2 regions of the Ruminococcus sp. SR1/5 genome follow, and region 2 is predicted to be linked to the other one. Evidence: predicted binding sites of a transcription regulator. Region 2 holds the regulator's gene; the other holds the start of a gene.
The links. The regulator HrcA, encoded in region 2, represses chaperone genes, less so after heat shock. The targets are predictions, from matches to a motif close to TGTTAGCACTCNNNNNNNNNGAGTGCTAACA.

Region 1 (7,741 bases), 760 kb from region 2:
CTTCTGGGCAGGTGAAACCTCTGCAGATGTATCCTGGAGCCTTGGAATGTACATGTCCGGATTCTTCCCATGTATGATGTTTGGTATTCCTGGTGCAGCACTTGCAATGGTTAAATGTGCGAAACCTGCAAAGAAAAAAATCGCGATCGGTCTTGTTGCATCTGCAGCGATCTGTGCATTTATCTGTGGTGTAACTGAGCCGTTCGAGTTTGGATTTATGTTCCTTGCTCCTGGCCTCTATGTGATCTATGCATTACTTTACGGTATCTTTACCATGATCACAGTTGCTCTTGGCTTCCGTGCAGGCTTCAGCTTCTCAGCCGGTGCGATGGATTTACTTTTCTCATCCTCACTTCCGGCAGCACAGAAGACATGGCTCATCCTTCCGCTTGGAATTGCAGCATTCATCGTATTCTATGTTGTATTCCTTTTTGCCATCAAGAAATTTGATCTGAAGACTCCGGGAAGAGAAGACGATGACGATCTTGAGGCAGAGAAGAATATTGAGCTTGCAAATGATGACTATACTGCTATTGCCGCGAAGATCCTGGAAGGCTGTGGCGGAAAAGAGAATATCACAAGCATCGATAACTGCATCACAAGACTGAGACTTGAGGTTAAGGATATTACAGCTGTAAATGATAAGGTGATCAAATCTGCAGGTGTTGCAGGCGTGATCAAACCTGGAAAAACTTCTGTACAGGTTATTATCGGAACCAAGGTTCAGTTTGTTGCAGATGCATTTTCTGCGCTTTGTAAATAATGGCTTTTTTGGAGTCAGGTATTTGTTAAAATAATTATGGGGGCAGCAGCAGAACTGTGAAAACGGTTCTGCTGCTGTTTTTTGTATACCTTATATTGACCGATACTTTCAAAAAGCGTACAATGTTACTTCGATAAAAAGCAACCGGTCAGTGCGTTTACAATTGCAATATTTCTACAGGGGGAATGAAGTTAATGAAATTCTGCATATTTCACAAAAAATATCTTTTAGCCGGCATATATATTATTTTTGTTCTGTTTACCTGCTGTAATTCCCGATTTTATCATACACCGCTGGCAAAAATATGTTCCGTAACAGAAAAACAGACTCTGAGCAGAGAAGGAACCAGGTGCTCAAAAGAATATTACTATACTCAGAATATTACGGCACGGATATTAAACGGTTCGCATAAAGGGGAAAAAATAACGGTCTCTAATGAATATACATCTTCTCAGGTTCAGACCAAGAAATATCATAAAGGAGACACCGTTCTTTTAAGCGGTTCAAAGGAAAGCCCCGGAAAAACGATACGTTCTGTAAAAAGGGATGGGTATTTGGCATTACTGGCAGGAGGATTATTTTTTCTTCTGATCTGCATTACAGGAAAGCAGGGATTTTACACGATCATATCACTGATACTGAATACAGTCATATTTGCGTATGGATTTCAGGCTTTTACAGAAGGGAAAAATATTTTAAATATCTGTAATGTCATCGCAGTTCTTTTTTCACTGACTACATTGATCTGCTTAAATGGAATTCATAGAAAAACATTTTCCTCAGTTCTTTCAACACTGTGTGTTCTGTTTCTGATCATGGCATTGTTTGAATTTTCTATTTATATGTACGGAGATCTGGATTATTCCAATCTGGAATACCTTGGAAGTACAGGCAATTCAGCAGATATATTCTGGGCAGATATTATGCTGACAGGACTTGGTGCAATTATGGATGTGACGGTGACGATCAGCGCAGCAGTAGGAGAGATCGTGCGGAAAAATCCATCGGTTTCTCTGAGAAGACTGATACATTCCGGTCGTGAAATCGGATATGATATTATGGGAACCATGATAAATGTACTGCTGTTTGTTCTGGCAAGCGGCATGATTCCCATGTTCATACTTAAGATGAATAATGATATAAGTTTTATAACGATCGTGAGATACCACATTCCATATGATATCTGTCGTTTTCTGATAGAAAGTATTGGAATTGTACTGGCAATACCAGTATCTGTTTTTATTGCTTCAGCGATTATGAAAATACCATCACGGAAAAGGGGTGTCAGAGAATGATCATTTTTCTTGCATTGATTTTAATTTTTCTGGTGATCTTGATTGGCGGAGAGCGTGGAGCCATGTCAATTATGACACTGGCGGGGAATATTGTAATTTTGTTTTTTCAATTATGCTGATGTCTGCCGGTTTTCCTGTACTGCTCCTGATATTGGTGGCAGGTGCAGGTGTCTGTTATATTTCTCTGTTTTATCAGAACGGAAATAATCCAAAGACGCGGGCGGCTTTTCTGGCTACACTGCTGGTAATGTTACTTTTGTTTATTCCGATTTATATTATTACATGGAGATCAGGAAGCTACGGATTAAATGAGATCCAGATTTCAGAAGATGATTTTATGTATTATTACAGTACGGACCTTCATATTAACATGCTTCATGTAGGAATATTTGTAACTGTTTTCAGTACTCTTGGGGCTGTTATCGATACAGCATTATCTGTAACATCTTCTGTATATGAAGTCTGGACTCATAAAAACAGTCTGACAGCGAAAGAGCTTACAGCTTCCGGCTATCAGGTTGGGAAAGAAATTATCGGTACAACGGTAAATACGTTGCTGTTTGCTTATCTTGGAGGAACTATTTTATTATTTTCATACATTCAGACACAGCAATATAGCCTGGAGATCATTCTTAATTCCCAGTTCCTATTCCAGGATGTTGCAGTCATGCTATCTGGTGCGGTAGCCTGCCTTGTTACTGTCCCGGTATCGATCAGATGTATTATTCGACAGATCTCATGAAGTATATCTCCACTGCACTGAATACGGATCCATGGTCCCGATACAGATGTTCTTTCCTGTATTCAGCAGACGTGTGCTCTCTTTTATGAAAGCAGTTATTATATTTATGTATTTATGGGAGTGTTTTTACAGGCAGTTCCATTTCTGATCCTGGGAGTCCTTCTATCTTCGGCGCTTCAGACATATGTATCGGAAAAATGGATCGTAAAATTACGTGAAATGTGAAGAAAGTGTGAAATTAGCACTCGCCTCTTGACAGTGCTAATAATGCGTGTTATAGTACATACAGAACAAAGGAAGAGAGAAAAAAGAAATCTTCCGGAGAAAGTTCTTACAGAATTTGCAGATGTTTTCAGAAACAGTAAATTAAAAACGCCTGCGCAGCACGCAGCGAATATAGATCAGGAGGAATGAGTTATGTTAATGCCAAGTATTTTCGGAGAAGATTTATTTGATGATTTTATGGGATATCCGACAGGCCGTCAGGCAGCTGCCAATGCTTATCCTCAGGTGAAGGATATGATGAAGACAGATATCCGTGATGTAGATGGCAATTATGAACTGGAGATTGATCTTCCGGGATTTAAGAAAGAGGATGTGAAGATCCAGCTGAAGAATGGTTATCTGAACATTCAGGCAACCAGAGAAGAGAAGAAGGACGAGAAGGATGATAAAGGTAAATATGTTCGCAGAGAACGTTATACAGGAACCTGCAACAGAAGCTTTTATGTAGGCTCGAGCATTAAGCATGAAGATATCCATGCGAAATATGAGAACGGAATCCTTCATGTAACCTTCCCGAAGGAAGAGACCAAGAAAGAAGCAGAAGAGAAGAAATTTGTTTCTATTGATTGATCAGCATTTATTGTGAAGCCCCGGTACTGGATTGCAAGCTCCGGGTGATGGGATATAGCATAATAACAATATCCGGAACAACCCAAACGGATATTGCAAATATTAAAGCTCCAAATTGCACATTGCATTTGTTTATATAAATGAATATAACCCCCTTTTTTCCACCCCTCTGCCAATGTCCGGCAGAGGGGTTCTTTACGTTTCAGCCTGAAGTACAGAGGTGAATTCTGATTACTGTTTACTGGTAATATTCCGCGAAGCGTGTTGCTGAGAACGGAGTGAACAGTAACGAATTCTGATTAACTTTACACTCTTTCCTCACTCTGTTATACTTGGAACAGGTAAACAGCGGAAATTCGGCAATACTATAAAATTGGGGAAAGAGTTTTTACAGAGGTGAATATATGGGAGATAAGATCAAGGTTATCATGGACTGTGATCCCGGAATCGATGACGGGATCGCACTGGCATATGCGGCAGCACATCAGGATGAACTGGAGCTGCTTGCAGTGACGACATCTGCAGGAAGTACCAGGATAGAAAGAGTGACCCAAAATGCACTGGAGCTGGTGGATTTTTACGGACTGAAGGTTCCGGTGGCAGGAGGCCAGGACCGTCCTCTTGTGAAAGCGGCAATTTATGCGGAAGAATTTCACGGAGAGACAGGGCTTGGCCATTGCGTACTGCCGGAAGCAAAATCAGAGGCTGCTTCTGACAATGCAGTGCTTTTTATCCGTGATATTCTGAATGCCATTCCGGAGGGCGAGCAGGTAGTAATGATCGAAACTGCACCAATGACTAATCTTGCACTTCTGTTGAAGGTTTTTCCTGAAATAAAGAATAAGATCAGAAAAATCGTATTTACAGGCGGCGCAGCAAAAGGCGGAAACATCACACCGGCAGCAGAATTCAACATCTACGCAGATCCTGAGGCGGCAAAGATCGTATTCGATTCCGGAATCCCACTGATCATGTGTGGACTGGATGCTACCCTGAAATGTAATCTCACCAGAAACCAGATCATGAAGCTGTGCCAGTCCGGTGATCCGGCAGCCAGAGCCTGTGGAGATATGGCTGGCTACGTACTTGAAAATTTTTCCAAATATCGCTGCGTGGCAAGTATCCATGCTGCTGTACCGTTTATGTATCTCATCCATCCGGAGTTCTTTAAAACAGAAAAAGTATTCCTGGATGTGGATTGTTCAGATGGTGCCGGACGGGGTGCCACATTATGCGATTTCCGCTGGTGGCTACACGAAGAAGACGAAATGAAAGATATGATTCTGACAGATGCAGATACAGAAAGCTTCCAGCAGGAGCTGTTTGAAGCGATTTATTCTGTGTCCGAATGCAAAAATATGAAATAGCCGGACAACGATCCGGAAACAGCTGCATTTATGAAGCAGCTGAGCAGTCAGATAAGAGGATAGAAAACCCATGAACTATATTGTATTTGACCTGGAATGGAACCAGAATCCGGATGGAAGAAGACATCCGGATAGTCGGCTCCCGTTTGAGATCATAGAGATCGGGGCAGTAAAATTAAATGAAAAAAGAGAGATCGTTGATACCTTTCAGTGCCTGATCAAGCCCAAAGTGTACCACTGGATCCACGACAGTATCCATGAAGTGATCCACGTGGATTATCATGAACTGGAAAAAGGCATCCCTTTTCCAAGGGCAATCCGCAGATTTCTGGAATGGTGCGGGGAGGAGTATCGCTTTTTTACCTGGGGAGACCAGGATGTGATGGAACTTCAGCGCAATATGAAATACTATAATCTTCTGAAGCTGATGCCAGGGCCGGTGCATTACTACGATGTGCAGAAACTTTTCAGCATAAAATTCGAGGATGGAATATCCAGGCGTTCCCTGGAATATGCTACAGACTACCTGCAGCTTCCCAAAAACCGGGATTTTCACCGGGCACTGGCAGACGCCAGCTATACTGCCAGGATACTCCTGGAGATCGATGAAGCCTGCATGATCCGCCATCCGTCCCTGGATGTATATCAGAATCCAAAATCCAGAGACAGCGAGATCTATATTTCCTATACAGACCATGACAAGTTTGTGTCCAGGGAATTTGTATCAAAGGAGCGTCTGATGAAGGACCGTACCATGGTAAGTACCATGTGTCCCATTTGCAGATGCCCTGCCAAGAGGAAGATCCGCTGGTTCAGTACCAACAATTCCAAGGTATATTACAGCCTTGCCCTTTGCCATGAGCATGGACCTGTTGCCGGAAAGATCCGGATTCGAAAAACCGATGAGGGAAAATATTTCGGGGTGAAGACCCTGAGAGCAGAAGATACAGAAGCGGCGGATGAGATCCGTGAAAAGCACGAATCTCTCCGCCGCAGGAAAATGTTACGCAGCCAGGAGAAGGTCTGATACGATGTTTCGTTCGTATTGCATTCCCCATCCGACCATTTGTTTCTTATAATAATATTTGCTTTTCAGACGCAGTGGGCCGACAGCATTCTGAAGAACGGCCTGGCGTTTGTTAAGCTGTGATTTTTTGATACCTTTTGGAAGAGTCACATAAACCTTTGTCTGATAATAAAACGGATAGGTGTTTCCGTTATTCTTAAGGATATATTTGTCACAAGGGAGTACCTTAAACGGGACTGGCTCCATGGACACCTTCATATCCACCTTTTCAAAATTTTCAAAACCATAATTAAAAAGAGAAGCGGTATCGCTGTAAGCATTTGCCGCGGAAGTAGAATTCAGGATCACGGCTACCAGCGTTATATTTCCTCGTTTGCAGTAGGTGACAAGTGTGTTGCCGGATGCATCCGTGTAACCTGTTTTTCCGCCACGGACGCCTTCATAATAATATTCGCCGTTTTTCATCATCTTGTGATGATTGAGCAGCTGGCGGGCTTCCGCAAATTTATTGGTAGGCGGGATCTCGTAATAACGTTTGGTGCAGTATCGCCGGAAAAGAGGATTCAGCCAGGCGGATTTGGCGATCTTTGCCATGTCGGAGGCTGTGGTGTAATGATTCTCATCCGGAAGACCGTTGGGATTATTAAAGTGTGTGTTCTTGCAGCCAAAAAGCTTGGCGCGCCAGTTCATGAGTTCTGCGAATTTCTTTACAGAGCCGGAAACTTCTTCCGCAATGGCGACAGACATTTCATTAGCGGACTGGAGCATGACAGCCATCAGGGCCTGATCCCTGGTGAATTTTTCACCGGGAGCAGCATAAATACTGGAATCTCCGGCAGTTACACTGGTGGAAGCTTTTTCAGATACGGTAATGTTTGTCTTAGCGTTCAGATTTTCGCAGGCAAGCAGTGTAGTCAGGATCTTCGTGATGCTGGCAGGGTAGAGCTGTGTGTCCGCATTTTTGGAATAAAGAACGGCTTCTGTATTTACATCCATAAGGACTGCAGCCTGTGCTTCGATGCCGGGACCTTTGGGCCACCCGTCAATGGAATCGGTGTCGGCAGCCTGTGAATAATAGCTGGAGTGAGCAGGCGTGACTGCTGCTGCCTGACCATCAGGAACCGGTGTGGCAGTGACGATAGGATCACCATATTCATCGTATCCATAGGCAGCCGCCGCGCAGGGAGCTGCGCCTGTGAGCAGGATCCCTATGCCGAGAATGCCTGCAAAGATCCGGCGCAAGGATCGTTTTTTCATATTTTTCATAACAAGATACCTTTCAGTAATAAATCCGGGCGAGAAGGTTATTATTCATTTGAGGATCAGTAACCGAAAAAATCTTGCCCGTTTTGTGATGAGGTGCAGTATTTCATTAATTATAGCATTGTATTAATGAAACGCTGTATTTTGGCCCTCAAGATTCTGTAGTAGTATACCACTTTCCTCCCGGAAAAACTACTTGCAGTCTGTGAAAATTCCATTAAGAAGAAGTGAACATACATATAATAAGAAAAATCCATGAAAACACTTGACATATGGATTTTCCCCAACCTATAATAGACAGCGTATATAGAAAAAGCTGTGATGGAGACAGTAGGCCATATGGAAAGCTTGTAGCGAACTGGGGATGGTGGGAGCCCGGGACGAGTAAATATGGCGGAATATCACTCCTGAGCTTCAGTTCCGAAGTTG
Region 2 (7,741 bases):
CCCAGGGTGATGGGTTTCGCACCGGCTTCCATGGCATCTGCCACTTCCTGCTCTTCAAAACCACCCTCCGGGCCGATAAAGACACCGATGCTTTTTCCCGGTTCGATCGACCGGATCAGTTCTTTCGTCTCTTTCATTCCCTTTGCAAGCTCATAAGGGATCAATAGAACGTCCAGTTCTTTTGCATAGACAAGGGCTTCTTTAAAGGTCATCACAGAATGTACCTCCGGCACCAGCATACGCTTGGACTGTTTTGCCGCACTTTCTGCGATCTGCTGCCAGCGGGATACTTTTTTTCTGCTTTTTTGTTATCCAGTTTTACCACGCAGCGCCTGGTTGAAACAGGAACTACGGAATATGCTCCAAGCTCTACTGCCTTCTGGATGATCAGCTCCATCTTATCAGCCTTCGGCAGTCCCTGAAAAAGATAAATACGGTTCTGCAGCTCATAATCCGGCTCCTGTACATAGAGGATATGAAGCAGGACTTCATTCTCCCCTGCGTTTTCGATCACACAGTGATATTCTTTTCCTTATCGCTGATCCATAGCTCCTCGTCTTTTTCATACGGAGCACATTGACAATATGATTGACATCATTTCCTGTGATACGGATCTCATGTCTGTCCCTGTCGATCTGATGAGGTTCCACAAAAAATCGCTGCATGAGATCAGTCCTTTCTTGCTGTCACAGATACCCACTCGCCCTGATGAGTCACCTCAACAAGAGTCAGACCGGCGTCTTTTACAGCCTTCACCACGACATCCTCCTTTACATCCAGAATGCCTGATGTAATGTAGTAAGCGCCTTTTTTCATCTGTGCAACGATCACCGGAGTCAACGGTACCAGAACATCTGCCAGGATATTTGCAGTTACGATATCATATTTCTCATATCCGACCTGTTCCTGAACTTCTTTGTCATCGATGATGTTTCCGATCATCATGTCAAAGGATTTCTCCTCGATCTGGTTGGCCTCCTTGTTCTCAGATACTGCCGGAACTGCACAGGGATCAAGGTCTGTACCAACCACATGACCTGCACCAAGCTTCAGTGCAACGATCCCCAGGATTCCACTTCCGGTTCCCACATCAAGGATCTCCATTCCCGGCTTCACAAATTTCTTCAGCTGACGGATCACAAGCTGTGTGGTCTCATGCATTCCTGTACCAAAGGCAGTTCCCGGATCAATGTGGAGGATCATCTTGTCCTTATCTTCTGCCTTCACTTCTTCCCAGGACGGTACGATCAGAATGTCGTCTACATAGAACTGATGGAAGTACTGTTTCCAGTTATTGATCCAGTCCTTGTCCTCTGTCTGGGATTCTGTGATGGTTGCCTCTCCGATATCCACAAAGCTTCTCAGATCCTCCAGTGCAGCCTTCACATCTTTCAGGATTGCCTCGGTATCCGCATCCTCTTCCAGATAGAAGTTCAGATATGCGATCCCGTCATCTGCTGGTCCTTCCGGCATAATATCCACAAACATCTGTGCCTTATCCTCATCGGTCAGCGGCTGCTTGTCCTGGATCTCCACACCTTCAATTCCCACCTCGGCAAGTGTACAGATCACAATATCCTCTGCCTCTGTTTTTGTCTTAAGTGTAAAACGGTTCCATTTCATATTTCTATATCTCCTTATGCTGTATACACATTTACGGATTTCTTTTCCTGTCTGTTGCCTGTTTTCCTGAAAACGGGCACTTCTTTTAATATACACGAATACAGAAAAAAAGAAAGAGGCATTTTGTGCCTCTTTCCTGTTTTCACTTTATTTATTCCTCAAACATTTCCTTAACTTTCTCACGGAAACCTTTTTTCTTCTTTTCGGTTTTTTCGGAAGTCTCGGATGTGCTGTCCTCTGACGGACGGTTTCCACATGCCGCATCAAAAGCTTCCAGAGCTTTCTTTGCTTCCTCATTGAGATTTGTCGGAGTCTGGACTACCAGGGTTACATAGTGGTCACCACGAACATTCTTGTTACGTAATGACGGAACACCTTTGCCCTTCAGGCGGATTCTTGTATCTGTCTGTGTTCCCGGTTTCACCTCATAGGAAACCTCACCGTCAACGGTATTAATACGCATCTCACCGCCAAGTGCAGCCTGTGCAAATGTGATCGGAGCTGTTGAAAAGATATTCATATCCTGTCTCTGGAAGATCGGATGACGGGCTACATTTACCTCAACCAGCAGATCTCCTCTCGGACCGCCGTTGGTTCCCGGCTCACCTTTTTCACGGATACGGATGCACTGGCCATTGTCGATACCGGCCGGTACAGATACCTGGATCTTCTTTCTGGAAGAAGTATATCCGGTTCCACGGCAGGCACTGCATTTGTCCTTGATCACCTTACCGGTTCCGTTACAGTCCGGACAGGTCTGAACATTACGTACCATACCAAACATGGACTGCTGGGTGTAAACGATCTGACCCTGGCCTTTACATTTCGGACATGTGACCGGTGATGTTCCAGGTTTCGCTCCGGTTCCGTGACATGTGGTACACTCATCCTTCAGAACGATCTCCAGCTCTTTCTCGCATCCGAAAACCGCTTCCTCAAAAGTAATGTTCACACGTGCACGAAGGTTGGCACCCTTCATCGGTCCATTGTTGGCCCGTCTGGTTCTGCCTCCGCCGCCGAACAGGTCTCCGAAGATATCTCCGAAGATGTCTCCCATATCCGCACCGTTGAAGTCGAATCCACCAAAGCCGCCGGCTCCGCCTCCGCCGCCGTTTTCGAATGCTGCATGACCAAACTGATCATACTGTCTTCTCTTGTCGGCATCACTTAAAACGGAGTAAGCCTCTGTCGCCTCTTTGAACTTCGCCTCAGCCTCTTTATCACCCGGATTTACATCCGGGTGATATTTCTTGGCCAGCTTACGATATGCTTTTTTAATGTTGCGTCGTCGGCGTTTTTATCCACACCTAAGACTTCATAATAATCTCTTTTATCAGCCATTGTAATTATTTCCTACTTGTCTTAGACTTCCTTGTAATCAGCATCTACAACATCATCGCCGTATCCTGCTTCATTTCCGCCCTGAGCACCAGCGTTTCCGCCCATGTTGCCCATATCCGGTCCCGGACCAGCCTGACCCTGAGCTCCCTGAGTCTGCTCATACATCTTGGAGAACAGCTTCTGAGCGCTCTCCATCATCTTCTCCTGTGCAGCCTTGATGTCTGCAACCTGAGAATCAGTAAGCTCCTGAGCATTTGCTGTCTGTGCAAGAAGATCTTTCAGTGCATTGAGGTCAGCCTCAACACTTGCTTTATCGTTTGCGTCAAGCTTGTCGCCAGCTTCTTTCAGTGCATTCTCAACCTGGAATACCATGGAGTCTGCATTGTTTCTTGTGTCGATAGCCTCTTTACGTTTCTTATCCTGAGCCTCGAACTCAGCTGCTTCTTTGACAGCTTTGTCGATATCGGAATCGGACATATTGGAACCAGCTGTGATTGTGATGTGCTGCTCTTTACCTGTTCCAAGGTCTTTAGCGGATACATTAACGATACCGTTGGCATCAATATCAAATGTTACCTCAATCTGCGGAACTCCACGACGTGCTGGCGGGATTCCATCCAGACGGAACTGGCCGAGGGATTTGTTGTCTTTCGCGAACTGACGCTCACCCTGTACAACGTTGATATCTACAGCTGTCTGGTTATCTGCTGCTGTGGAGAAGATCTGGCTCTTCTTTGTAGGAATTGTAGTATTTCTCTCGATCAGACGAGTTGCGATACCACCCATTGTCTCGATGGACAGTGACAGTGGGGTAACATCCAGAAGAAGGATATCACCGGCACCTGCATCACCTGCAAGTTTACCACCCTGTACGGAAGCACCAAGTGCAACACACTCATCCGGGTTCAGGTTCTTGCTTGGCTCTTTGCCAGTTAACTGTCTTACCTTATCCTGTACAGCCGGGATACGGGAAGAACCACCAACCAGAAGTACCTGGCCAAGCTCGGAAGCTGTGATACCTGCATCAGACAGTGCACGGCGAACCGGCTCTGCAGTCATCTCTACAAGATCATGTGTCAGCTCATCAAATTTAGCTCTTGTAAGGTTCATATCGAAATGCTTCGGTCCCTCAGCTGTAGCTGTGATGAACGGAAGGTTGATGTTTGTTGTTGTTGCAGAAGAAAGCTCTTTCTTAGCCTTCTCAGCTGCCTCTTTCAGTCTCTGAAGAGCCATCTTATCGTTGCTTAAGTCTACGCCCTCTGTTCTCTTGAACTCGGAAAGCATGTAATCTGTGACCTTCTTATCAAAGTCATCTCCACCAAGACGGTTGTTACCAGCTGTGGAAAGAACCTCGATAACACCATCACCGATCTCGATCACGGATACATCGAATGTACCGCCGCCAAGGTCGTATACCATGATCTTCTGCTCTTTCTCATTGTCAAGACCATATGCAAGAGCTGCTGCTGTAGGCTCGTTGATGATACGTTTTACATCAAGACCTGCGATCTTACCTGCATCTTTGGTAGCCTGACGCTGAGCATCGTTGAAGTAAGCCGGAACTGTGATAACTGCCTCTGTTACTTTCTCACCAAGATATGCCTCTGCATCCTTTTTCAGTTTCTGAAGGATCATTGCGGAGATCTCCTGTGGAGAATATTTCTTGTCATCGATGGTTACACGGTAATCGGTACCCATCTCTCTTTTGATAGAGGAGATCGTTCTGTCTGCATTTGTAACTGCCTGACGTTTTGCAGGCTCACCTACCAGACGCTCTCCTGTTTTTGTGAATGCTACAACGGATGGTGTTGTTCTTGCGCCTTCTGTATTTGCGATAACTGTCGGCTGTCCACCTTCCATTACGGCTACACAGCTGTTTGTTGTACCTAAGTCAATACCAATAATCTTTCCCATGATTTTTTCCTCCTGTTTTAGTCTGTATCTGTTAAAATAAAGTTTGTTGTCAGTTAGTTCGCAACCTTTACCATACTGTGGCGTACTACGAAATCCTTGTAGGTGTAACCCTTCTGGAATTCTTCCACCACGATGTTCTCTCCAACCTCTTCATCCTCCACATGCATCACTGCATTATGGAAATCCGGGTTGAATTCCTTTCCCACTGCTTCGATCGGCTTCACACCAAGCTCATCCAGTGTTGTGGTAAGCTGCTTGTAGATCATTTTCATTCCATCTGCAAAAGCATCGCCTTCCTGTGCCTGTGCAAGACCTCTTTCGAAGTTATCCACAACCGGCAGGATCTTTTCAACGATCTCTTTTGCTCCGATGATGTACATACTGGATTTTTCTTTTTCCGTTCTTTTACGGAAATTGTCAAATTCAGCCATGGTACGCTTCAGGCGATCGGTAAGTTCCTCCACCTTCTGCTCAGATTTATCTTTTTTCTTCTTTCCGAAGAAGGAAGTTTTTGATTTTTCTTCTTTTTTATCCTCTGAGGCAGCTTCTTCGCCTGGAGTATTGTTTTCTTCCTCCGGCAGATCTTCTCCCTCCGGTGTCAGGTTTTCTTCTTCCTGATCTCCGTCAGTTACGGGGATTTCCTTCTCCGCTTCCTGCTCTTCGGATGTTTTCTTTGTTTCCTCCGACACTTTTTTTCTACCGCCTTTCTAAGTTTTCTTCTTTTTCAAAACGTCATCCAGATGATTCTTCAGTTCCTTCAGACTGTCCACTACATTCTCATAATCCATTCGTTTGGGACCGATGATCCCGATGGTTCCGTACATTCCGTCTCCCAGTTCATATCTGGCAGTTACAATGCTGCAGTCCTTCATGGTCTGGATTGGCATCTCATCACCGATGTAAACCTGGATTCCTGTATTCTCTCCATCTGACATCTGTTCTTTTACAAGATCGGCAAGTTCATGCTTCTCCTCAAATGCGGAGATCAGCTCCGTTGCCTTCTCTTTATCGGCAAGCTCCGGATACTTGAAGATGTTAGTTGCACCTGAAGTATAGATCTCCATATCTTCCTCTTCCACATGAATGGTGGCTGCCACTGCATCCAGAACCGTTGCCACCACACCGCTGTGGCTGCCTGCCTGTTCCTTCAGTCTGGCGATCATCCCAAGGTTGATATCCTGGATCGGGATCCCATTGAGATTGGTGTTAAGAAGAAGATTCAGTTTCAGGATCGTCTGGTCGTCCATTTCCTCATCCAGATTGATGATCTGGTTCCGGACTGTGTTGTTGTCACTGACAACCACTGCCACAAGCTGAAGCTCGCTCATCCTCGACAGCTGGATGAACTTGATCTTGTTGCCGCTGTACTGCGGAACGGAAACCATGGTAGCATAGTTGGTATTGGAAGCAAGAACCTTCGCAACCTTCTTAAGCACCTTATCCATCTTATCTGTCTTCTCAATGATCAGATCTCGCAGCTCTGCGACCTCCGCTTCCTTCTCCTTCATTAGCTCATTGACGTAAAGTCTGTAGCCCTTATCTGAAGGAATCCTTCCTGCTGAGGTATGAGGCTGGACGATATAGCCCATATCTGTCAGGTCTGACATTTCATTTCGGATCGTTGCGGAACTGACATTGAGATCCGCATACTTGGAAATGGTCCTGGAACCAACCGGTTCTCCGGTTTCCATATAGGTCTTGATGATTGCTTTTAAGATTTTTTGCTTGCGCTCATTCAACACCTCTTCCATGAATCCATCTCCTTTCCTTTTTATTCTTTCCTGACGGATGTTGATTCTTTTTTATATCTGTTAGCACTCATTTTAGTGGAGTGCTAACATCTACAGTCTTTAAGATATCACCATGTAAAATATTTGTCAATATGTTTTGAAAAAAAGTTCTTATTTTTTCGCAACAAAAAAAGCATCAGTACGATGCTTTTTTGTAATACTGGTCTATGCATTTCTGTGCCCCGGCAAAAAATTCCGCTTCTGTTTTCTGTCCCAGCACATATTTCTGAAATTCCGTACCCATAGCCGAAATAGCTTCTATGGAATCGGCACACAGTGGTCTTGCTTTCAGCTTATAATCTTTCAGATATTGCCGGATCATTTCAATGCCATCCAGATCAAAATTCTTATCCTCGATCACATCCAGTCTTGCCGGACACATTTTGGTCAGCTGTCCGTAATTTTTGCTTGCCTCATATCCGGACACATACTGAAGGAACTTCAGAGCTGCTTCTTTATGATCAGAATTTTTATTCAGTACATACTGCCAGGTTGCGATATTGGTCACCTTCTTGGCAAATTCCGGCAATAGTGCCATATGGATCTTATCTTTTCCATATACGCCTGCATTCTGAAAGGTCCTCAACGCACCGGTATACATGAACATACATCCATACTGGCCGTTTATAAATTTTTCATTCAGCTGATCATGCTGGTCGATCAGATTCTCCTCTGATATCATCCCTGTATCCAGCATTCGCTTCATATATTCTGCCGCTTCTCTGGTTTTCGGATTCGTCCAGTCTGTATAATCTCCTCCGAAAAAATTGACATACTCGCTGATACTGTTATATATGTAGGAAATCTCCCATGCATCCCCGTATGCATATTTTCCCGTATTCTGAAGCTTTTTCTGAAGGATCTCAAGATCACTGAGACCGGAGAGTCTGTCCAGACCAGCCTGATCCAGCAATTCCTGATTCACCCAGAATGCCATGATATCCATCCTGAACGGTACCGAAAAAATATGTCCGTCTGACATGCATATTTCTTTCAGGTATTCCTGCAGAAAATTCGCCGCTGTCTCCTCTGTCATAACCGTATCTTCCAGCGGAAGAAGAAATCCCTTATGT

Region 1: a site for HrcA is predicted at 3,037-3,067, ahead of CK1_RS11530 (Hsp20/alpha crystallin family protein). Genes of this name have one in related genera too.

The regions. Positions count from the first base shown of each region.
Region 1 is NC_021014.1:2,307,111-2,314,851, reverse strand. It holds gene CK1_RS11545 (PTS transporter subunit EIIC) at 1-763, shown strand, start outside; partial or broken gene CK1_RS18885 (YibE/F family protein) at 949-1,272, shown strand; gene CK1_RS11540 (YibE/F family protein) at 1,318-2,058, shown strand; gene CK1_RS11535 (YibE/F family protein) at 2,045-2,800, shown strand; gene CK1_RS11530 (Hsp20/alpha crystallin family protein) at 3,218-3,655, shown strand; gene CK1_RS11525 (nucleoside hydrolase) at 4,060-5,022, shown strand; gene CK1_RS11520 (3'-5' exonuclease) at 5,093-6,049, shown strand; gene CK1_RS11515 (D-alanyl-D-alanine carboxypeptidase family protein) at 6,026-7,315, opposite strand.
Region 2 is NC_021014.1:3,066,936-3,074,676, reverse strand. It holds partial or broken gene CK1_RS15440 (RsmE family RNA methyltransferase) at 1-514, opposite strand, end outside; gene prmA (50S ribosomal protein L11 methyltransferase) at 670-1,623, opposite strand; partial or broken gene dnaJ (molecular chaperone DnaJ) at 1,775-2,964, opposite strand; gene dnaK (molecular chaperone DnaK) at 2,986-4,878, opposite strand; gene grpE (nucleotide exchange factor GrpE) at 4,932-5,567, opposite strand; gene hrcA (heat-inducible transcriptional repressor HrcA) at 5,586-6,629, opposite strand; gene CK1_RS15410 (ABC transporter substrate-binding protein) at 6,805-7,741, opposite strand, start outside.